2 regions of the Halomonas kalidii genome follow, and region 1 is predicted to be linked to the other one. Evidence: predicted binding sites of a transcription regulator. Region 1 holds the regulator's gene; the other holds the start of a gene.
What was found. Region 1 encodes PhoB, which activates phosphate uptake and scavenging genes when phosphate is short. Its sites were predicted from a motif close to TGTCATANNNNTGTCANA; they were not measured.

Region 1 (11,513 bases):
CGGGGAGTGCGATCGTAGAGAGTGTCGTCGCCGCCCTCCGCCCCGAGCTCGGGCTGCTGGGCTCCGGCCAGGGCGCGCTCCAGGGTCGCCAGGTTGGCGACCAGCGCCTCCAGGGAGTGCAGCAGGTCACGCCACTCGGGGCGTCCCTGGGCCCGCAGGTGAGCCACCGAGGCGTCGAGATCCTCCAGGGCCCGCCCACTCTGGGCATGGTCGAAGGAGCGATTGAGCAGTAGCGCCCGGCTCAGCGCCTTGCAGGCCCGCCCCTGCTGGTCGAGCAGGCGCTGGGCGCGGAACAGCACGTCATGGTGGAAGAAGGCCGCGGCCAGGTCGACATAGGGATAGTGGGTGGAGCTGGCACGCTCGTGGATGTCCTGGGCGATGAAGTAGAGGTGGAGGTAACGGTCCAGCTTGCCGCCGTCGCGCTGGCCCGGCAGGCGCCGGAAGAGCATCTCCTTGGCCTGATTGAGCGCCTCGACCACCCGACCGTTCTGTCGCGCCAGCGCCAGGCGGCGGGCCTCCACGTCGAGATCGCGGAGCGGCTCGAACAGCGCCGACTTGAGCACCAGATAGCGGGCGAGTTCGCGGAACACCTGCGCCAGGGCCTGCTTGAGGGGCTGGCGCGAGAAGAGCGCGCTCCACACCACCGAGATCGCGCCATACCAGGCGGCCCCCGCCACCAGCAGCGCCGGCTCGTGCCACAGCTCGTCGAGGGCGGCGCCGCCACGCTGCTCGAGACCGATCATGGTGTAGATCGCCAGGATCAGCGTCGCACTGGCGATGGTCGCGTAGCGCTGGTTCACCGCACCGAGCATGGTCATGGCGAAGGTCGAGAGCGCCAGGCCGGTGGCGAAGAGCCAGGGCCGGTCGAACAGCAGCTCGACGGCCAGCGCCGCCACCGTGAAGCACCCCAGGGTTACCAGCAGCGCCCGCAGCCGGTCCTGCCAGTTGTCGTCGGTCTCGGCCAGGGCGCTGGCGATGATGCCCAGGAACAGAGGGATCAGGCTGGCCATGTCGCCACGCCACCAGCACAGCACCATCACCCCGGCCAGGGCGATGAACACTCGCAGGCTGTAGGCGAAGGGCTCCAGGGTCCAGAGGTGTCGCAGGGCTTGGGAGAGGGGAGTCGACGGCATACGTTCCGGTCGTGGCGGTCAGCGCGAGGGCGAGCGCCGCAGAAATCAGACGTTAGTATAAGCCACTACGGCGTGTCGCGGGGACCGAGCCGTACGCTGTCCGCTCCTCGCCTAGAGATGCCTGAGCAGCTTCTGCAGTTTCTGCAGGTCGCCGGAGTCGCCGACCAGACGCACCTTGCCGGCGATCATGCCGTCGAGGAACGCCTGCTGGGTGGGCTTCTTCATGATCCTGAGGGCCGTGGCCTCGTCCTCGAAACGCAGCTCGAGATCGAGATCCACCGGCAGCCCCGCCCCCGCCCGGATCCCGCGGGGCGACATGCGGTAGAAGCGGGCGACGGAGAGATCCTCGGTGGCGATGCCCCAGTCGAGGCCTCGCATTTCGGTGAGCAGTTCGCGGAAGCGGGGCTTGCGGCGCAGGGCGCGCTTGAGCAGCAGTCCCAGCAGCCAGAGCATCAGTCGCAGCTTCATGTCGGTTCCGCCGCCCGGGGGGTGAAGGGGGATCGGCCTGCGGCCCGCGTTTCCGCGGGCCGTTGTATAGCACCGCCTTACTTGGCGACGGCGTCCTTGAGCCCCTTGCCCGGCTTGAAGGCCACGGTCTTGCTGGCCGGAATCTTGAGCGGGGCTCCGGTCTGGGGGTTCTTGCCGGTCCGAGCGGCACGCTCGCGTACGGTGAAAGTACCGAAACCGATCAACGAGACATCCTGTCCCTGGGACACGCTGCCGGTGATCTCGTCGAGGATGACGTTGAGCACCTGGCTCGCCTTGTCCTTGGAGAGATCGGCACGCTCGGCAATCGCCGCAGCGAGTTCTGGTTTACGCATACAGCCCTCCTGGTATTGGCTTGAGTCCCGACGAAATCGCTCGCCGGTGTTGTTGTTGATATCTGAGTCGATGAAACCCTGCTCCTGCATCACTCGCATGCGGCCTCCCCGCAACACTCGCCTTCGCCACGGGCGACGGGCCCACGGGATGACGACATGCGAATGACACCTACCAGCAACGGTGCAGCAGACCCGGCCAGATCGCCGGAGGCGCCGTCGTTGACGACACTAGCCTAGCAACGGCGGGGCCGCCCGCGCCAGTTCGACTTTCCGACGGACGCAGGCTCCTGTCAACGCAAAACCGATCAAACGTCCGTCCTCGGCCTCGGCGAAGGCGGCCAGATCGCCGCCTTGGCCCTCGATGCGCCAGCGTGCCGGCGCTCGCGTGGGCGGCAGCGCCACCACCGGCAGCAACGGCGTCTTGACCAGCACCGGCCAGGCCCCATAGGCCACCGGCGTGGGGGTCCCGGCAAGGGTCCTGGCCAGGGCCTTGGCACCGGCCTGCAGCGGCAGGACGAACATCGCGTTGATCCCGTCGACGCAGGCCACGTCGCCCAGCGCAAAGATCCCCCGGGCCGAGGTGGCGAGCAGGCGGTCGGTATGGATCCCCTTGACACCGACCTCGAGGCCTGCGGCCTCGGCCAGGGCGGCACGCGGCCGCAAGCCGGTGGCCACCAGCACCAGGTCGGCCTCGAGCCGGCTACCGTCGTCCAGTGCCAGCCCGACCTCGCTGCCCAGCGTCTCGAATGCGGCCAGGGTGCGTCCCAGGCGAAGGCGCATGCCGGCGCCGGCGAAGGCCTCGCCCAGGGCCCGGCCCAGCGGCTCCGGCAACAGCCGTGGCAAGGGAGCACGCTCCGGCGCCACGAGGCTCACCCGATGGCCGCCGGCGATCAGGTCGTTGGCGAACTCGCAGCCCACCAGGCCGACACCGACGATCGCCACCCGTGCCGGGCGGCCGAGTGCCGTCAAGGCGGCGTGAAAGCCCCGGTAGTCGTCCAGGTCGTTGATGGTGAAGATGCGATCGTGCAGCGCCTGGGGAATATCGAAGGGCAGTGCCGGGGCCGCCCCGGTGGCCAGCACCAGCTCGCTCCAGGCCAGCGTCTCGGCGCCGATGCTCAGGGTACGGGCCCGTGGCTCGATGGCATCGACCCGGGTATGGGTGCGCACCACGGCCCCCAGCCGGTCGGCCACTTCCAGCGCCGAGCGAGTCGCCAGGCGCTCCGGGGGCAGATGCTTGGCGAAGCCGGTGGAGAGCAGCGGCTTCGAGTAGTCGTCGCCACCGTCGGCGGTGATCAGGGTGACGGGGCGCTCGGCGTCCAGGGCCCGCAACTGGCGGAGCAGGCCGAAGCCCGCCATGCCGGAGCCGATGATGGTGAGGGGTGCGCTCATGGAATTCCTTGCACGATTGCCGCCGGACGCTTGCGCCGGGCTGCCACAGGGAAGCGTGTCGGAACGACATGTTACACTATGCGCCCCCCGGCCGACCTGGATAGACAACGTGACGCGGAGCGACCCGGTGCACGACGACCAGACGCCCGAGACCCGCCCCCCTCCCGGCTGGCGGCCCCTGGCGGCGGCCCGTCCGGCGATGAGCCCCGACTGGTGGCGGTGGGTCGCCTCACGCGACTCCCTCACCGCGCGCTTGATCGCCGCCGGCGGCGAGCGGCGCTTCCGGGTCCGGCTGCTCGACCAGCGGCTGATTCGCCCCCGGCACGACGAGGCCCGGGTACTGGGCCTTCCCTACCCCCGCCTTGCCTGGTGCCGCGAGGTCGCGCTCTGCCTCGACGGGCACCCCTGGGTGGTGGCCCGCTCGGTGGCACCGTTGGCCCGGTTGCGTGGCCAACGCCTCGAGCGGCTCGGCGAGCGTTCGCTGGGCAGCTGGCTGTTCCGCCAGCCGGGCCTGGAGCGCAGCCCCATCGAGATCACCGCCGCACCGCCGCCCTTCCATGCGGCCAGCGGCCCCTGGGGGCGACGCTCGGTGTTCCGCCACGGCCGCTTCGCGGTCCTGGTGCAGGAGTTCTTTCTCGAGCGCATGGCAGATGACCTGGGGCTGCCTTCGCGCTAGGCTCCGTGGCAGCCAAACCGGATATCACGAGGACGAGATGGACCGATCCCTGATGCGCCCCAAGGGCCTGGCCCGAGTGCCCGACTTCCTGCACCTGACGCGCCTCGACCGCCCGATCGGCACCTGGCTGCTGATGTGGCCCACCCTCTGGGCCCTGTGGTTCGCCGCCGAGGGCGTGCCCGGCCGCGACGTGCTGCTGATCTTCGTCGCCGGGGTCTACCTGATGCGTGCCGCCGGCTGTGTGGTCAACGACTATGCCGACCGCCACTTCGACGGCCACGTCAAGCGCACCAGGCACCGCCCCCTGGCCACCGGGCGTATCAGCGAGGGCGAGGCCCAGGCGCTGTTCCTGCTCCTGGTGATCGCCGCCTTCGTGCTGGTCTGGTTCACCAACCCGTTCACCGTGATGCTCTCTCTGGTGGGCGTGGTGCTGGCCTTCATCTACCCCTTCATGAAGCGCTACACCCACCTGCCGCAGCTGTTCCTGGGCGCCGCCTTCTCCTGGGCGATCCCCATGGCCTTCGGCGCGGTGCTGGGACGGGTCCCGGCCGAGGCCTGGCTGCTGTTCCTCGCCAACGTGGCCTGGACCGTGGCCTACGACACCGAATACGCCATGGTCGACCGCGACGACGACCTGAAGATCGGCATCAAGTCCACCGCCGTGCTGTTCGGCCACGCCGACCGGCTGATGATCGGCCTGCTGCAGGGGCTGACGCTGGTGTTGCTGGGCTGGGCCGGCTCACGCCTGGCGCTGGGCGGCTTCTTCTGGGTGGGGCTGGCGGCCATGGCGGCGACCTTCATCCATCAGCAGTTCCTGATCCGTCACCGGGATCGCGAGCGCTGCTTCCAGGCCTTCCTCAACAACCACTGGTCGGGCCTGGTGGTGTTCGCCGGTATCGCGCTCAGCCTCTGGCCGGCGCTGGAGGGCGGCTGAGCCTGGCGCGGCACGGCACTGTCACGTTATTGTCACAAGGACATGCTGTCATCGTCATCGACCCGTCATTGACCACGAGGCCCCGGGATGACCGCCAAGACCGTTCTGATCGTCGATGATGAAGCACCGATCCGCGAGATGATCGCGGTGGCACTGGAGATGGCCGACTATCGCGTGCTCGAGGCCGACAACGCCCAGGCCGCCCACGCCATGGTCGTCGACCACCAGCCCGACCTGCTGCTGCTCGACTGGATGATGCCCGGCACCAGCGGCATCGAGCTCGCCAGGCGCCTCAAGCGCGAGGAGGCCACCGCCGAGTTGCCGATCATCATGCTCACCGCCAAGGGCGAGGAGGACAACAAGATCCAGGGCCTCGAAGCCGGCGCCGACGACTACATCACCAAGCCCTTCTCGCCGCGGGAGCTGGTGGCGCGCCTCAAGGCCGTGCTGCGTCGCTCCACGCCGCGGGGCGTGGAGGATCCGGTGGAGGTCGACGGACTGCTGCTCGACCCGGTCAGCCACCGGGTCAGTTCCGCCGGCCGCGCCCTGGAGATGGGGCCCACCGAGTACCGCCTGCTGCAGTTCTTCATGACCCATCAGGAGCGCGCCTACACTCGCAGTCAGCTGCTCGACCAGGTGTGGGGCGGCAATGTCTATGTCGAGGAGCGTACCGTGGACGTGCATATCCGCCGCCTGCGCAAGGCACTGGGCGACGCCCACCAGCATCTGATCCAGACCGTGCGCGGCACCGGCTACCGTTTCTCCGCCAAGGGTTGACGTGCGCCCCTGGAGCCGTGAACTCTGGCGCCTGGGCCTGCTCGCCGGCATCGGCGCCCTGGCAGGCTGGACGTTCTCGGCCCCCGGCCTCGGACTCGCCGCCGGCCTGGCCCTCTGCCTGCTCCACCACCTGCGCCAACTGCACGCCCTGCGCACCTGGCTGACCCACAACCCCCATGCCGATCCCCCCGCCGCCAGCGGCCTGTGGGGCGAGCTGTTCGACCGCCTCTACCGTTACCAGAAGGGCCAGCGCCTCACCCAGAGCCGGCTGCGCAGCACCCTCAAGCGCATCCAGGAATCCTCCGAGGCGATGCACGACAGCGTGGTGATGCTCGACCGTCACGGCGATCTGGAGTGGTGGAACAGTGCCGCCACACGGATGCTCGGCCTGGAGGCCGCCCACGACCGTGGCCAGCACGTCACCAACCTGATCCGCGACCCGCGCTTCGTCGACTACTTCCACGCCCGCGATTACCGCGAGCCGTTGACCCTGCCCTCGCCGATCGACGAACGGCTGATCCTGCAGTTCCAGATCACCCTCTACGGCGACGACGAGCGGCTGCTGATGGCCCGCGACATCACCCGCCTGCACCGCCTGGAGGAGATGCGCCGCGATTTCGTGGCCAACGTCTCCCATGAGCTGCGAACGCCCCTGACCGTGCTGACCGGCTATCTGGAGACCTACCACGACCTGGTCGAGGGCCTCCCTCCGCGCCTGGTCCGCGGCCTGTCCCGGATGCAGGAGCAGACCACGCGCATGCAGAACCTGGTCAACGACCTGTTGCTGCTCTCGCGGCTGGAGATCGACCAGGGCGGCGACGACCACGCGCCCCTGGCCATGGACACCCTGCTGGAGAGCGTACGCCGCGATGCCGAGGCGCTCTCCGCCGGGCGCCAGCGAATCACCGTGGAGGTCGAGGAAACGCGGCGACTGATCGGCAGCGAGCAGGAGATCCGCAGCTCCATCTCCAACCTCGCCTTCAACGCCGTGCGCTACACCCCCGAGGGGTGCCGGGTCACCCTGCGCTGGAGGCCCCACCCCCAGGGCGCCTGCCTGGAGGTGGAGGACGACGGCGACGGCATCGACCCGGTGCATCTCCCCCGGCTCACCGAACGCTTCTACCGGGTCGACAAGGGGCGCAGCGCCGCCAGCGGCGGCACCGGCCTGGGCCTGGCCATCGTCAAGCACGTGCTGTTGCGCCACGACGCCCGCCTGGAGATCGACTCCCGCCCCGGCCACGGCGCCCTGTTCCGCTGCGTTTATCCGGCCGCCCGCCTGGCGGCACCCGCCGCCGTCGCCCCGGCCAGTCCACGCGGCTCGCTCGATCCCGCGCCCTAGGCACCCTCGCTGTCGCCGTGGTGGCTACTTGTGTATGATCCGAGTATAGGCTTGTTTTTTATCGATTTTCCGAAAGGGCCCATGGCGTGCCATGGGCAGGCGATCGGAGCGGAACGCCAGCGACACACGGGCTGGCGGCAAGGTACCCCCAGATGGCAAGAAAACAGGATGAAATACGGCGCCACAATCGGGGGAAAATCTTGCTTGCCGCCGAGCGCGTCTTCGCCGAGAGAGGCTACGCCGGCGCCTCGATGGGCGACATCGCCAGACTCGCCGAACTTCCCAAGTCCAACGTGCACTACTACTTCGCCACCAAGGAAGTGCTCTACCGCGAGGTGCTGCTGGAGCTGCTGGAGGTCTGGAAGCAGGATGCGCTGTGCTTCGAACTCTACGACGACCCACGCATCGTGCTCTCGACCTATATCCGCGCCAAGATGATGCACTCCCGCAACCGCGCCCACGGCTCCAAGGTGTGGGCGGCAGAGGTGATGCAGGGTGCCCCGATCCTGCAGGAGCACCTGCGCGACAACCTCTACGAGTGGGCCAAGCTCAAGGAAGCCAAGATCCGCGAGTGGATCGAGGCGGGCGCGATCCTGCCGGTGGAGCCCTCCCACCTGCTCTACATGATCTGGGCCTCGACCCAGCACTACGCCGACTTCGATCACCAGATCGCCCTGCTCAACGACGACCGCCCCCTCGATGACATGCAGTTCGAGAAGGCGGTCCAGTCGGTGATCTCGGTGATACTGCGCGGTATCGGCCTGACCCCCTAGCAGCCTGTCGGACTTAACGCTGATCTACTGCGAAACCCGGGCTTTCGGCCAATTTCACTCGATCTGATTCGTTAAATAGCTCGCTATTCGCCTCATCAGATCGATAAACTTGACTCGAAATCCGTATTTCTCGCGACGATCGGTCAAGTCCGACAGGCTGCTGGGCGACGAGCTCCGGTGTCGTCAGCCGGCCCGGCGGAAGGGATTGCGCGGGTCCTGATCCCAGCTCAGGTAGGGCTTGCCGGTTTCCTGGGGCAGCATGGTGATGCAGTCCTGCACCGGGCAGGTGATCTGGCACAGGTTGCAGCCCACGCACTCCTCCTCGATCACCTCGTAGCGCCGTGCACCGCCGGGGTCGACCCGCTTGGCGATCGACTGGTGCGAGGTGTCCTCGCAGGCGATGTAGCAGCGCCCGCACTGGATGCACGACTCCTGGTCGATGTGGGCGATGGTCCGGAAGTTCATGTCGAGGTGCTTCCAGTCGGTGGTGTTGGCCACCGCCCTGCCGGAGAACGCCTCGATCGAGCGGTAGCCCTTCTCGGCCATCCAGCGCGACAGCCCGTCCTTCATCTCCTCGACGATGCGGAAGCCGTCCAGCATGGCGGCGGTGCACACCTGCACGCTGCCGGCACCGAGCGCCACGAACTCCGCGGCATCGCGCCAGCTGGAGATGCCGCCGATGCCCGAGATCGGCAGGTCGCGGGTGGGGGCATCGCGGGCGATCTCGGCGACCATGTTCAGCGCGATGGGCTTGACCGCGCTGCCGCAGTAGCCGCCGTGGGTGCTCTGCTCGCCCACGGTGGGCCTGGCGACCATGGCGTCGAGGTCGAGACTGGTGATCGAGTTGATGGTATTGATCAGCGACACCGCATCGGCCCCGCCGCGCAGGGCGGCCTGGGCGGCCACACGGATGTCGGTGATGTTGGGGGTCAGCTTGACGATCACCGGCTTGGCGTAATACCGCTTGCACCAGCGGGCGACCTGCTCGATCAGGTCGGGATTCTGGCCCACCGCGGCGCCCATGCCACGCTCGGGCATGCCGTGGGGACAGCCCAGGTTGAGCTCGATGCCGTCGGCCCCGGTGGCCTCCACCAGCGGCAGGATATGCTGCCACGCGGCCTCCTCACACGGGACCATGATCGACACGATCAGCGCGCGGTCCGGCCACGCCTGCTTGACCGCAGTGATCTCGCGCAGGTTGACCGCCAGCGGACGGTCGGTGATCAGCTCGATGTTGTTGAAACCGAGCACCTCGCGGTTCCTGCCGAAGTGCGCCGAGTAGCGCGACGAGACGTTGACCGCGGGCGGATCCTCGCCGAGGGTCTTCCACACCACGCCGCCCCAGCCGGCCTCATAGGCGCGCACCACGTTGTAGGCCTTGTCGGTGGGGGGGGCCGAGGCCAGCCAGAAGGGGTTGGGGGCCTTGATACCGGCGAAGTCGATGGACAGATCGACGCCATTGACGAGCCCGGTGTCGGGCCCTTGGGGAAGAGTCGTCATGCGGCCTCCTGCTTGGCCAAGAGATCCTGGTGGATGGCGTGGGCGGCGAGCTTGCCGTGCTGCACGGCCTGGACGGTGAGGTCCTGGCCGGGGGCCACGCAGTCGCCGCCGGCATAGACCCCCGGCAGCGAAGTGCGAAACGCCGCGTCGACCCGGATGCGCTCGCCGTCGCGGGCCAGTTCGCTGGCCGCCGGGTCGCCGAGGCTGGCGCCGTCGAAGCCCTGGCCGATGGCCCCGAACACGGCGTCGGTGGCGAGCTCGAAGGTCTCGCCGGTGCCGACCAGCCGTCCCTCGGCGGTGCGGGTCTTCTCGAAGCGCATGCCGGCCACGCGCCCCCCGGCGTCGAGCAGCACTTCCACTGGCTGCGCCCAGGTCACCATGCGCACGCCATTGGCCTTGGCGATCTCCTGCTCATGGCCGGTGGCCGACATGGCCTCGACGCCACGGCGATAGACCAGGGTCACCTCGTCGGCGCCCAACCGGGCCATCTGCGTCGCCATGTCGATGGCGGTGTTGCCGGCGCCGATCACCACGCAGCGCCGGGCCAGCGGCAGCCGGGTCAGGTCGTCGGCCTGACGCAACTCCTTGATATAGCTCACCGCCGGGGCCAGCCCCGGGGCATCCTCGCCGGTCAGCCCCAGCCAACGGCTGGTGCCCAGGCCGAGGCCCAGAAACACGCCGTCGTAATCGGTGCGAAGTCGCGCCAGGCTCAGGTCATGGCCCAACCGCTGACCATGACGGATCTCGATGCCACCGATCTCGAGCAGGAATTCCACCTCCTGGCGGGCGAAGTCATCGGTCATCTTGTAGCGGGCGATGCCGTACTCGTTGAGGCCTCCAGGCTTGGCCTCGGCCTCGAAGATGGTCACCCGGTGGCCGAACATCGCCAGGCGGTGGGCACAGGCCAGGCCTGCCGGGCCGGCACCGACCACCGCCACATGGCGACCGCTGTCGGCGGCGCGCTCGAACGGATGCGCGTCGAAGCGCATATGATCGGTGGCGTGGCGCTGCAGCAGGCCGATCAGTACCGGCTGGCACTCGGCGTCTTGGTTGCGCACGCAGCTCCGCTCGCAGAGGATCTCGGTGGGACAGACCCGGGCGCAGCTGCCGCCGAGGATGTTCTGCTCGAGGATGGTGTGCGCGGCGCCGTTGATATTGTGCTCGCCGATCTGGCGGATGAAGCGCGGGATATCGATGTCCGACGGGCAGGCCTCGATGCAGGGGGCGTCGTAGCAGTACAGGCAACGCTGACTCTCGATGATTGCCTGGCGCTGGGTCAGCGGTGGATGCAGGTCGCTGAAGTTGGCCTCCAGCGCCTGGGGTGACATGCCCGGACGATCGGCGAGCGCATCGCCGACCCGGGGCAGATGGGTCAGGTCATGATTCACGGTGGTTACCTCTGTTGTTGTCGTGGGCCTGTCGGGGGCCTGCTTCTAGGAGCGTTTCACCGGCTTGGGCGCATTGAGCTCGGCGCGGCGTTCCAGCAGTTCATACACCCCCGGGTAGGCCGGCCGCTCGAGGTAGCGACCCGCGCCACGCTCGGCGCGCAGCTCACCGTCGCGCCACACCCATTTGCCGCGGCTGACGGTGTGGCGCGGAATGCCGCGGACCGTCTTGCCCTCGAAGATGTTGAAGTCGACGTTCTGGTGGTGGGTCTCGGCCGAGATGGTGCGGGTGCCCGCGGGGTCCCACACCACCAGGTCGGCGTCGGCGCCCACCTGCACCGCCCCCTTGCGCGGGTAGAGGTTGAAGATCCTGGCGGTGTTGGTGGAGGTCAGGGCGACGAACTCCTGCATCGACAGCTTGCCGCTGTTCACGCCCTCCTCCCACAACACCGCCATGCGATCCTCGACCCCGGCAGTCCCGTTGGGGATCCGGGTGAAGTCCTCGCGTCCGGCGGCCTTCTGCTCGGCGCAGAAGCAGCAGTGATCGGTGGCGGTGGTCTGCAGGTTGCCGGACTGCAGGCCGTGCCACAGCGCCTCCTGGTGGCCCCTGGGCCGGAACGGCGGGCTCATCACATGCGCCGCGGCGCGCCCCCAGTCGGGGTCGAGATAGACGCTGTCATCGAGCACCAGGTGGCCGGCCAGGCACTCGCCGTAGACCGGGTGGCCCTGCCGGCGGGCATAGGCGATCTCGTCGACGGCGTCCCGGGTCGAGACGTGTACCAGGTA
Region 2 (11,513 bases), on a different contig from region 1:
CGAACTCGACGGCCAGGCGCGTCAGGTCGTAGACCCCGGTATGACCGTCGCTGAACGACAGCCGGGCGCGCTGCTCGCCCAGGGCCTCGGCGGCGATCAGCCGCAGGTCCTCCTCGAGGTCGTGAGGGTTGAACAGGCGCTGCTGGGTCACCGCATCGAGGCTCGCGGCGTCCTGGCTGCGCTCGCGCAGCCACAGGGCGGGCAACTCGGTTCGCCGCCCGGTGTCGACCATGAAGACGCCGGGGGGATGCGCCTGGACCTGGAACTGGGGGTTCGACATCATACTGGCTCTCGCTCCGGGACAATGAACGATGACCAGTCTAGGGATGGCGGCGACGACGGGAAGGAGGGTGCACCTTATGGGGACTATCAGGTCGCCTTATGACTGAACGACCCAGGGAGGGGCTGCCGACCCTCAAGGCGCTGGTGGCCTTCGAGGCGACGCTGCGTCTCGGCTCGCTCTCCGCGGCCGCCCGCGCACTGTCCACCACCCAACCGGCGATCTCGCAGCGCATCCGTGGCCTGGAGGAGGCGGTGGGGCAGGTCCTCTTCGAGCGCGGGGGCGGCGGGCTGCGGCCGACCCGGGAGGGGCGGCGCTTCTATGACGAGATCGCCCCGGCCCTGAAGACCATCGAGGGATCCATCGCGGCGCTGCGCAGCCGTGCCGCCTCCACCCGCCCTCGGGTGCTGATGGCGGCCGACTTCGGCTTCGCGCATCTTTGGCTGCTGCCGCGTCTCGCGCGCCTGGAGGCGGTGGTCGAAGAGGCCGAGTTCGAGGTCGTCGCCACGGATCGGCGCGATGAGCCGGCCGTCCGCATCGCCGACATCGGCATCCGGTTCGACGAGCGCGTCCCGGGCGTCGACCGCTTCTATCCCGAGCGCGTCTTCCCCGTGTGCAGTCCGGCCTTCGCCGAGCGTCATGGCCTGAGCGCCGATGCCCCGCCCTCGGCCTGGTCGACCCTGCCGCTGCTGCACATGGACCGGCGCAACCCACGCTGGATGGACTGGCGACACTGGAGCCTGCTGGCCGGCCATGCCTATGCCGAGCCCGGTCGGCTGTTCGCCTACAACAACTATCCCCTGGTGATCGGTGCCGCCGAGGCCGGGCAGGGCATCGCCCTGGGCTGGTCGCCGCTGGTCGATGACCTGCTGCGCGCGGGGCGGCTGATGGCGCTGGGCCCGACGGTGACCCGCGGGAGTCACGGCTATGCGGTCGAGACGCGCCATGCCGACAACACCCTGCTCAGGCGCATCGTCGACTGGCTGGATACCGAGCTCGGGTTGCCGTCCTCCGCGCCCGACCGGCCGTGACGTGCCCGGCGGTCGACGGAAGGTGCCGACAGGCGCCTGGTCCCGTCGCCTGAGGGCACGCAGCGTGTCGTCAGGGATCGGTCCCTCTCTCCTGGATGACCGACCCGGAGGGGGAGCCTCGCCGGAGTCAGTGGCCGCGGATCAGGTCACGGATCACCCGCCGCCCCGGGTGCAGGTGATCGGCCAGCGGCCACTCCAGCGGCAACGGCTCGTCGCAGAGCCGCGAGGCGATCAGCTCGGCGCACAGCGGTGCGCTGGCCAGCCCCCGTGAGCCGTGGGCGGCGCTGATCCACAGCCCACCATGGTGGCGTCCCGGGGTCTCGGGCACGCGGGTGGCGTCCTTGGCCAGCGCGGCGTAGTCGCTGCGCCAGGCCGCGGCGTCGGGCACGGGCCCGGCGTAGGGCGACTTGTCGGGGCTGGCGGCGCGGATCGCCGCCCGGCCCGTCAGCCGGGCCGGGTCGAGGTCGGTACCGGTCTCGCGCAGGGCCGCCACGAACGCCGGCAGGGTGCGTTCGAGCTCCGCCAGGTTGGCGGCGTGGTCGGCCTCGCGCAGCTCGGTCGTCGTGTCGTTGGGCGCGAAGGTGGCGCCGAAGGTGAGCACGCCGTCGAGCGCCGGCGAGACATAACCGCCGGCACACACCACCCGCTCGAGCGCGGGTACCCCCGTCGGCAGCCCGAGCTGCGAAACCTGGCCGCGCACCGGCTGCAGCGGCAGCGGCGAGGTCTGGGCAAAGCGGTTGGCGAGCTCGGCGGTGGCGATCACCACTTGGTCGGCCGCCAGGGTGTCGCCGGTCGTCAGCGTCAGCCGCCAGCCGCTCTCCACTCGCACCAGGTCGCTGACCTCGCCCCGGCGGTAGCTCACCCCCGGGGTGTCGACCAGGTGCGCACAGAGCGCCGCCGGCCGCACCCAGCCCGCCAGCGGGTAGTCCAGGGCGGGGGCGCCTACTCGGAGGCCGGCGCGCTCGTCGGCGGCCTCGGCATCGAGGCCTTCCACGACGCTTGCCGGCAGGGCGTGGTGGGCCAGGAAGCGCGCCTGGCGGCCCTGTTCCTTCTCGGTCATGGCCAGCTGCAACACGCCGCACGGCCGCCAGAGCGTGCGGGCCGGATCGAGTGCCTCGAGCCAGCGCCGGCTGTGCAGCAGCCCGGCGAGATAGACCCGGCTCTGCGGGTTGGTCGCCACCGCCAGCTTGACGTAGAGCGCCCCCTGGCGGTTGCCGGAGCCGCCGGCCCCGGGGCCTTCCCGGTCGAGCAGGGTCACGGCGATTCCTCGCCGCGCCAGGGCATGCGCCACGCTGGCGCCGGCGATACCGGCGCCGACGACGGCGACATGCCGCGCCGGTGCGGGGGCAGGCGGCACGAACCAGGGGGCGCGCCGCCGGCGCGCGTCCACCGGGGGCTCGAGGATCTCGCCGGCGAGCATCTCGCGCTTGCGCCCGAAGCCCGGCACCTTGCGCCAGGCGAAGCCGGCGGCCGCGAGGCCGCGCTTGACCACGCCGGCACAGGTGAAGGTGGCCAGGGTCGCCCCGGGCCGCGAGCGCGCCGCCATGGCGACGAACAGCTCGGGCCGCCACATCTCGGGGTTCTTCGCCGGGGCGAAGCCGTCGAGGAACCAGGCGTCGACCCGGCCGTCGAGCAGCGCCAGCCGCTCGGTGGTGTCGCCGAAGTGCAGGTCGAGGGTCACCCGCGCGTCGAGCCACAGCCGGTGCACCCCGGCCACCGGCTCGGGCCACTGGGCGATCAGCCGCGCGGCGCGCTCGGCCAGGTCGGGCCAGGCGGCCAGCGCCCGGGCGAGATCCTCCCTGGCGAGCGGAAACTTCTCGGTGGAGACCAGGTGCAGCCTGGCGCCTGCGGGGGCGTGGGCGTCGAAGCAGGCCCAGGCACAGAGCATGTTGAGCCCGGTGCCGAAGCCGGTTTCGCCGACCACGAAGGGGCGCGGCGCCTGCCACTCGGCGAACCGTCGCGGCAGGTCGTTGCCGGCGATGAAGACATGCTCGGTCTCGGCCCGGCCATCGTGGCGGGAGAAGTAGACGTCGTCGAAGGCGGTCGAGTGCGGTGCGGACTCGCCGGTCTCGTCCCGGCGCCAGTCGAGGCGGGCGGTCTCCAGGCCCGCCAGCGGGGGCAGGCCATCAGGGGCGGCGGTCAAGGCATGACTCCGGTGGGCGGCGGCTGGTCAGAATTTGATCATCGGTGCCGTAGCGCCATCGTGACTGGGCTGTCGCAAGGCGTCCGCGGCGTTTCAACAGTGTTATCCACAGCAACTGTGAAAAACCGTCGGTGGATAAGTCAGGGAAGTACTTTCTTGAACGGCTTGACCGTCACCCTGGCGTAGGCCCCGGCGATAATGTAGGGGTCGGCATCGGCCCAGGCCTGGGCGTCCGGGAGGCTGTCGAACTCGGCGACCACCAGGCTGCCGGAGAAGCCCGCCTCGCCCGGGTCCTCGCTGTCGATGGCCGGATGCGGCCCGGCCATCACCAGGCGGCCCTCGTCGCGCAGCTTCTCGAGCCGGGCCAGGTGATCGGGGCGGGCGGCCAGGCGCCGCTCCAGGCTGTTCTTCACGTCTTCGCTGATGATCGCATAGAGCATCGCAGTCGCTTCCTCGGGTTAGGCGGCACGGGCCGCGAGAGTCCGGCAAGGCCCGCCATTGACCAGGGTCGGCCGGGCGAGCACCATGGACGCATATTCTGACAAAGTCACCTGCCGGCGTCATGCCAATGAACGCACTTCCCGCCCGTTTCGAGGGCGAGAGCACTCCGCTTCCCATCGACCTGCACATGCACTCCACCGCGTCCGACGGCGCCCTGCCGCCCGCCGAGGTGGTGGCGCTATGCAAGGCCCGGGGCCTGACCCATATGGCGCTCACCGACCATGACACCATGGCCGGTATCGACGAGGCCGGCGCCGCCGCCGCGCGCGAAGGCATCCGGCTGCTGCCCGGTACCGAGCTCTCCACCCGCTGGGCCGGCATCAATATCCATGTGGTGGGCCTGCTGCCGGAGGGGCCCCGGGGCACCCTGGTCGCGGGGCTCGCGGCCCAGGCCGTGGCGCGCGAGGCGAGGGCCGAGCTGATCGCCCGGCGCCTGGAGAAGCTGGGGCTCGAGAACGCCCTGTTGCGGGCCCGGGAGCAGGCCGGCTCGCCGCGCCCCCTGGGCCGGCCCGACTTCGCGCGGGCCCTGGTGGCGGCGGGGCTGGTGCCCGACGTGGCCACGGCCTTCAGGAAGCATCTCGGCAATGGCAAGGCCGGCGACGTCAAGACGCACTGGCCGGAGCTCGCCGAGGCCGTGGGCTGGGTCCTCGATGCCGGTGGCGTGGCGGTGCTGGCGCATCCGATGCGCCACGGCCTGACCCGGCGCAAGCGGGGGCTGCTGCTCGACGCCTTCCGTGCCGCCGGGGGGCAGGCCGCCGAACTGGTCAGCGGTTTCCAGAACCCCGACGCCACCCGTGACCTGGCACGACAACTGCAGGAACGTGGCCTCTACGCCTCGGTGGGCAGCGACTTCCACTTCCCCGGCGGCCACCTGGCCCCGGGCAGCATGAGCCCGGTCCCGCGTACCGCCACTCCGCCGGTATGGGCCCACCCGCGCCTGGCCGGTCTCGTCGATGGGGTGGCGGCGTGAACGGTGGGCAACGTTATAGTGACAATATCCATCGGCCATCGAACAGGGAGCTCGCATGAGCCAGTTCTTCCAGATCCATCCAGAGAATCCCCAGAAGCGCCTGATCGACCAGGCGATCCAGATCATTCGCGATGGTGGCGTCGTGGCCTATCCCACCGATTCGGGCTACGCCGTGGGCTGCCACCTGGGTGACAAGAAGGCCATCGAGAAGATCAAGTGGCTGCGCTCGCTGGACGACAAGCACAACTTCACCCTGATCTGCTCGGACCTCTCCGAGATCGGCACCTACGCCAAGGTGGACAACGCCGTCTTCCGGCTGCTCAAGGCCCACACCCCGGGACCCTATACCTTCATCCTCAACGCCACCACCGAGGTGCCGCGGCTGCTGCTGCACCCCAAGCGCCGCTCCATCGGCATGCGGGTGCCGGACCACAGCATCACCCGGGCGCTGCTCGGTGCCCTGGGGGAGCCGCTGATGAGCGTGACCCTGATCCCGGTGGGCGAGGCGCTGCCGATGACCGACCCGGAGGAGATCCGCGAGCGCTTCGGTGCCCATCTCGACCTGATCATCGACGGCGGTGCCTGCCACCTGGAGGCGACCAGCGTCATCGACCTGCGTGACCTGCCGCCGAAGATCATCCGCGAGGGGCGAGGCGACGTCGAACCCTTCCGCGAGTGATCCGCGGCGGCTGTCCGCCGATTCGTCTGCTCCCAGCGCCCGGCCACCCGCCGGGCGCTTCGCATTCGGGGGCATCGATCTCGGGGAAGAGAGGGGCGTCATGGGGCAGGTCGGTCATGGTTTTTAATTGAACGGTCAATCAATATCGCCTAGGGTGATGCTCGTGGCTTCCAGGCCACGAGCCAATCGAGCGAGGCGAAGGAGCCGCCCGTGGCTGGCAGCCGGCCCGCCTCGACACACCGCAAGGAGTCCCTGATGAGCCGTTTCCCCAAGAACAACGTCGCGACTACCACCTTGATCGCCCTGACCACCCTGTCCGTTGCCGCCTCCGCCGGCGCCGACGAGAGTACCCGGGACGCCGCCGCGCCGGCCCTCTGCGAGCAGGCCGCCTACACCATGGGGCTGCGCTACCAGCAGCAGTCGGCCGAAGTCGCCGCCCTGCAGCGCCAGGGCTTTGCCTTGGCCACCCTGCGTCTCGAGCAGCAGATCGACCGGCATGGGGAAGACGCCGACCTGGCGATCATCACCGACCTGGACGAAACCGTGCTGGACAACAGTGCGCTGCTGGCGCGGGACATGCAGCGGTGCCACGACTACACCAGCTGGGATACCTGGCGGCACTGGGAGCGCGAAGGCGCTCCGGGCGTGATCCCCGGGGCCATGGAGTTTCTCGAGTTCGCCGACGCGCAGGGCGTGGCGATCTACTATGTCTCCGACCGCTACCAGGAGAACAAGGCGGCGACCCTGGCGACCCTGAACGAGCTGGGGCTGCCGCAGGTCTCCGACGACACCGTGCTGCTGCTGGGGCCGCCCAAGCAGGAGCGCCGGGACCTCGTGGAGGAGAACCACACCCTGGTCATGCTGCTGGGCGATACCCTGCACGACTTCTCCGAGGAGTTCGTCAGCAAGGTGCCCCTGGCGGACCAGCACGCGCGGGCCGAGGAGCATGCCGAGCGCTTCGGCCGTGACTGGATCGTCTTCCCCAATGCCACCTACGGCACCTGGAGCGATGCCCCCCTGGAGCAGTGGGAGGCGCCCCTAGAGACCGACTGAGTCTCGCGGTTCACCGGCCGGGGAGGCCGGTGGGCCGGGACCCACCCAGGACGCGCCCTACGCCTCGTCGGTGGAGGGCGCGTCGTCGTTCCTGGGGTCCGGCGTATCCTCGTCGAGCCAGGTGCCGCACCGCAGGCAGTATTTCGCGCGCTTCTCGTGGCGGTCGTGGCCGCAGCCGGGGCAGGCCTCGTCGGAGTAACGGTCGGCGCGGATCGAACGGATCACCTCCGCCGAGAACACCCCGGTGGGCACGGCGATGATCGAGTAGCCGATCAGCATGACGACCACCGAGATCGCCTGGCCGATGGGGGTGACCGGGACGATGTCGCCGTAGCCCACCGTGGTCAGGGTGACGATGGCCCAGTAGATGGCCGTGGGGATGCTGGTGAAGCCGGCCTCGGCCGGTTCGATCAGGTAGACCAGGGCCGCGAAGATGGTCACCAGCATGAAGACGGTGAACAGGAACAGGAAGATCTGGTGGACGCTGCGCTTGAGGGCCCCCAGCAACAGGCGCCCCTCGCCGACGAACTGCATCAGCCGCAGCACGCGGAAGATGCGCAGCACGCGCAGCAGGCGCACGACCACCAGCGACTGGGCGCCGGGAACGATCAGCACCAGCCAGGTGGGCAGGATGGCGATGACATCGACGACACCGTAGAAGCTGCGCAGGTAGCGCAGGGGCTTGTCGAGGCAGTAGAGGCGCACGGCGAGCTCGATGGTGAAGGCGAGGGTGAAGCCCCACTCCAGCCAGTAGAACAGGTCGCCGTAGTCGGCGCGCAGGCTCTGGATGCTCTCGAGCATCACCACCAGCACGCTGGTCAGGATCACGCCGATCAGGGCGATATCGAAGCCCTTGGCCAGGGGCGTGTCCGACTCGAAGATGATCTGGAAGATGCGGGTACGCAGCCCTGCGCCACCGGGTTTGAAGTCTAGGGTCATGGCGCTCTCCTGGCTGCCGACCTGCTCATTGACGAACCTCCCTCATCACACGAACCGCCCATCTCATGCAACCATCATGGCGCCTGCCTGCCCGCGGGCAGGCGGCGGGCCAGGCGCAGTGCGGCGCGGCCGAAGGCCGGCGTCGGCCAGGCGGGATCGTCGAGCCCCCGGGCCAGTTCGCGGGCGGTGGCATGAGGGCTGCCCGCCGAGTCGACCAGGTGCAGGAAGGCTTCGCGGGCCTGCTCACGCCACCGGGGATCGCCGGTATCGACGAAGGCATCCAGCGCCACCACGGCACGATGCAGCCAGGCCCCGGCGTTGCCGCCTTCGGGCAGGGGCCAGGTGCCGGCCAGCAGGGCGCCGCCCCGGGCGGCCTTGCTGGTGTCCGCCGGGCGCAGCGGCACCGACTCGGCGAGTGCCTCGGCCAGGTCCCACAGGGCATCCGGCTCACCGGCCTCGAGTTCGAGTTCCAGTTCGCGGATCGCCACCGTACGGCCGGCGGCACGAATCTCGCCCAGGTCGAGGGCCACCTCGATGCGCGCCTCGCCGAAGTCGAGTCGCCAGGCTTCACGGCGGAAGTCGGTGGCAAAGCGTGGCACCAGCCGGGCCAGCAGCGCGTCGCCGTGGGCGGCCATGGGCGGCAGGGCGGCGAGCCCGGCGAGATCGAGCCCCGGCCCCGGCACTTCCCACTCCCACTCGCCGCGGCGCGAGAGCCCGCCGCCGCCCTGGCCGCGGGTCTTGAGGGTCTGCAGCAGCCGGCCATCGGCCCGGCGCAGGCGCAGCGCCATGCGGGCGGTTTCCAGGGCTCCCTCGGGGGTGTCGAAGTAGGTGTTGCCGAGGGTGGTAAGTCGTGGCACGAGGCCGTCGAGCAGCGGGTGGCCGCGCAGTGCCGCCGGACCTTCCGGGCCCAGGGCCAGCTTGAGTTCGATCTCGTGGCTCATGACATTGCCGCCTCGCTTGCGTTAACTTCAGGTGATATTTTCATGACGGGAGCGGAGGCGGTCACTATACTGTCGCCGCCAATTCTTCAGCGCACATGGATGCCCATGGTCACACCCAATCCTTTCTCCGCGATGTTCGGCCGCTCGCCATTCCAGCCGCTGCTGGCCCATATCGTCAAGGCCAACGAATGCGCGGATCAGTTGCTGCCGTTCTTCGAAGCCGCCCTCGTCGGTGACTGGGAGGCCGCCGAGACACACCGCGAGACCGTCACCCGGCTCGAACACGAGGCCGACGAGCTCAAGACCGAGCTGCGCCTCAACCTTCCCAACACCATGTTCCTGCCGGTATCGCGCACCGACATCCTCGACCTGATCAGCGTCCAGGACAAGATCGCCAACAAGGTACGCGACATCACCGGCATCATGCTCGGCCGCCGCATGCAGGTGCCGGAGCCCCTCGTCCAGCCGATGCGCGACTACATGCAGACCGCCGTGGCCTGCGTGGCCCAGGCGCGCCATGCCCTGGAGGAGCTCAAGGACCTGCTCGAGTCCGGCTTCGGTCGCAACGTCTCCGACGTGATGCAGAAGCTGATCCGCGAGCTGCACGTGCTCGAGCAGCAGGCCGATAGCCAGCAGGTGGCCATTCGCCGCCAGCTGTTCGAGCTCGAGAGCCAGCTGCCCCCGGTGGACGTGATCTTCCTCTACAAGATCATCGACTGGGTCGGCGAACTCTCCGACCGTGCCGAACGCGTCGGCAGTCGCCTGCAGATCCTCACGGCTCGCTAGGATGCGATCCGTCGCGGCACCGCATGACAGGGTGCGCGGCGCGTCCGCCATCACGCCAATCCGCTACTCCCTGACAGCCACATAGGACGACTTCCCCTATGTCGATCATCGCGCAGCACGGCGAAATCTTCATCATCCTGGCCTGTGCCTTCGGCTTCTTCATGGCCTGGGGCGTGGGCGCCAACGACGTCGCCAACGCCATGGGCACCTCGGTGGGGTCCCGGGCGATCACCATCAAGCAGGCGATCATCATCGCCGTGATCTTCGAGTTCCTCGGCGCCTACCTGGCCGGCGGCGAGGTCACCGATACCGTCCGCAAGGGCATCATCGATCCGACCCTGCTCGCGAACGACCCCCAACTGCTGGTCTACGGCATGCTGGCCTCACTGCTGGCGGCGGCCATCTGGCTGCTGATCGCCTCGGCCCGGGGCTGGCCGGTCTCCACTACCCACTCCATCGTCGGTGCCATCGTCGGCTTTGCCGCCGTGGGCCTGGGCATGGAAGCGGTGGCCTGGGGCAAGGTCGGCCAGATCGCCTCCAGCTGGGTGGTCTCGCCGCTGCTGGCCGGCACCATCGCCTATCTGCTGTTCAAGTCGGTTCAGCACCTGATCTTCGAGGCCCGCGACCCCTTCGCCTCGGCCAAGCGCTATCTGCCGCTCTACGTCTTCCTGGTCGGCTTCATCGTCGCCATGGTCACCCTGAACAAGGGCCTCAAGCACGTGGGGCTCGACCTGGGCTTCGGCCTGAGCTTCTTGCTGTCGATTCCGATCGGCCTGGTGATCATGGGCATCGGCGTGCTGATGGAGCGGCGGGTCGTCTACGAACGTCGCGCCGACGACAACTTCGGCTACGGCAATGTCGAGCGGGTGTTCGGCGTGCTGATGATCTTCACCGCCTGTGCCATGGCCTTCGCCCACGGCTCCAACGACGTGGCCAACGCCGTGGGGCCGCTGGCGGCGGTAGTCGATGTGGTGCATCGCGGCGGCGCCGTGGGTGGTTCCGCCGTGGTGCCCTGGTGGGTGCTGCTGCTGGGCGGCATCGGCATCGTCGTCGGCCTGGTCACCTATGGCCACAAGGTGATCGCCACCGTGGGTACCGGCATCACCGAGCTGACCCCGAGCCGCGGCTTCGCCGCCACCCTGGCCGCCGCCACCACCGTGGTGCTCGCCTCGGGCACCGGCCTGCCGATCTCCACCACCCACACCCTGGTGGGGGCGGTGCTCGGCGTGGGCCTGGCCCGCGGCATGTCGGCGCTGAACCTGCGCGTGATCGGCACCATCATCATGTCGTGGCTGATCACCCTGCCGGCCGGCGCCGGCCTGGCGATTCTGTTCTTCTTCATGTTCAAGGGCATCTTCGGCTAGCAGCCGAGCCGCCTCGAACGCGATCGAGCGGCGGTACCACGGCAGTGGTGCCGCCGTTTTGTCGGCTCTGATATAGTCGAGACTCGCATCGTCTTTCTCTCATCTGCTGCCGGAGTGCGGCCTTGGATACTCGCTTCCCCTTCGTCGACTGGTTCCGCAATTCCTCGCCCTATATCAACGCTCACCGGGGCCGAACCTTCGTCATCCTGATCGAGGGCGAGGCCATGGCGCGCGGGCGAAGCGAGCAGCTGATCCAGGACCTGGCGCTACTTCATACCCTGGGCGTGCGGCTGGTGGTGGTATTCGGCATCCGCCCCCAGGTCGAGCTGGCCCTCGAGGCGGCCGGCATCGCGCCCAAGCACCACCGGGGGCGCTGGGTCGCCGACCCGACGATCATGGCGTGCGTCGAGCGCACCGCCGCCGAGCAGCGCCTGTGGCTGGAGGCGCGACTCTCGCTGGGGCTGCCCAATACCCCGCTGCACGGGGTCGAGCTGACCGCGGTCTCGGGCAACCTGGTGATGGCCAAGCCGCTGGGGGTGCGCGAGGGCATCGACTTCCACCACAGCGGCGAGGTGCGGCGGGTGAGGGCCGCGGCGATCGAGGGGCTGCTGGAGAAGCGCTCACTGGTGGTGCTGCCGCCGCTGGGCTTCTCCAGCACCGGCGAGGTGTTCGATCTCGACGCCTCCGAGGTGGCCCAGCACGCCGCCATGGCGCTCGGTGCCGACAAGTTGATCCTGCTCGGCGAGGCCAGCGGCCTGTACGACCACAGCGGCCAGTTGCAGCGTCAACTGACCCCGGCCGATGCCGAACCGCTGCTGCGCCAGGC

Region 2: the regulator PhoB is predicted to act here: its motif matches at 8,568-8,585, upstream of QLQ85_RS16545 (CYTH domain-containing protein).

The regions. Positions count from the first base shown of each region.
Region 1 is NZ_JASCQN010000054.1:194,966-206,478, forward strand. Features, by position in the region: gene yccS (YccS family putative transporter) at 1-1,133, opposite strand, end outside; gene QLQ85_RS21425 (hypothetical protein) at 1,245-1,601, opposite strand; gene QLQ85_RS21430 (HU family DNA-binding protein) at 1,679-1,954, opposite strand; gene QLQ85_RS21435 (FAD-dependent oxidoreductase) at 2,183-3,343, opposite strand; gene QLQ85_RS21440 (chorismate--pyruvate lyase family protein) at 3,453-4,019, shown strand; gene ubiA (4-hydroxybenzoate octaprenyltransferase) at 4,057-4,953, shown strand; gene phoB (phosphate regulon transcriptional regulator PhoB) at 5,041-5,730, shown strand; gene phoR (phosphate regulon sensor histidine kinase PhoR) at 5,732-7,069, shown strand; gene QLQ85_RS21460 (TetR/AcrR family transcriptional regulator) at 7,270-7,842, shown strand; gene preA (NAD-dependent dihydropyrimidine dehydrogenase subunit PreA) at 8,026-9,342, opposite strand; gene QLQ85_RS21470 (NAD(P)-dependent oxidoreductase) at 9,339-10,730, opposite strand; gene hydA (dihydropyrimidinase) at 10,776-11,513, opposite strand, start outside.
Region 2 is NZ_JASCQN010000050.1:144,951-156,463, forward strand. Features, by position in the region: gene QLQ85_RS16505 (TauD/TfdA family dioxygenase) at 1-283, opposite strand, end outside; gene QLQ85_RS16510 (LysR family transcriptional regulator) at 382-1,311, shown strand; gene mnmC (bifunctional tRNA (5-methylaminomethyl-2-thiouridine)(34)-methyltransferase MnmD/FAD-dependent 5-carboxymethylaminomethyl-2-thiouridine(34) oxidoreductase MnmC) at 1,439-3,454, opposite strand; gene QLQ85_RS16520 (YciI family protein) at 3,595-3,894, opposite strand; gene QLQ85_RS16525 (PHP domain-containing protein) at 4,017-4,925, shown strand; gene QLQ85_RS16530 (L-threonylcarbamoyladenylate synthase) at 4,981-5,604, shown strand; gene QLQ85_RS16535 (5'-nucleotidase, lipoprotein e(P4) family) at 5,860-6,657, shown strand; gene QLQ85_RS16540 (ion transporter) at 6,715-7,596, opposite strand; gene QLQ85_RS16545 (CYTH domain-containing protein) at 7,671-8,537, opposite strand; gene QLQ85_RS16550 (TIGR00153 family protein) at 8,643-9,323, shown strand; gene QLQ85_RS16555 (inorganic phosphate transporter) at 9,422-10,687, shown strand; gene argA (amino-acid N-acetyltransferase) at 10,810-11,513, shown strand, end outside.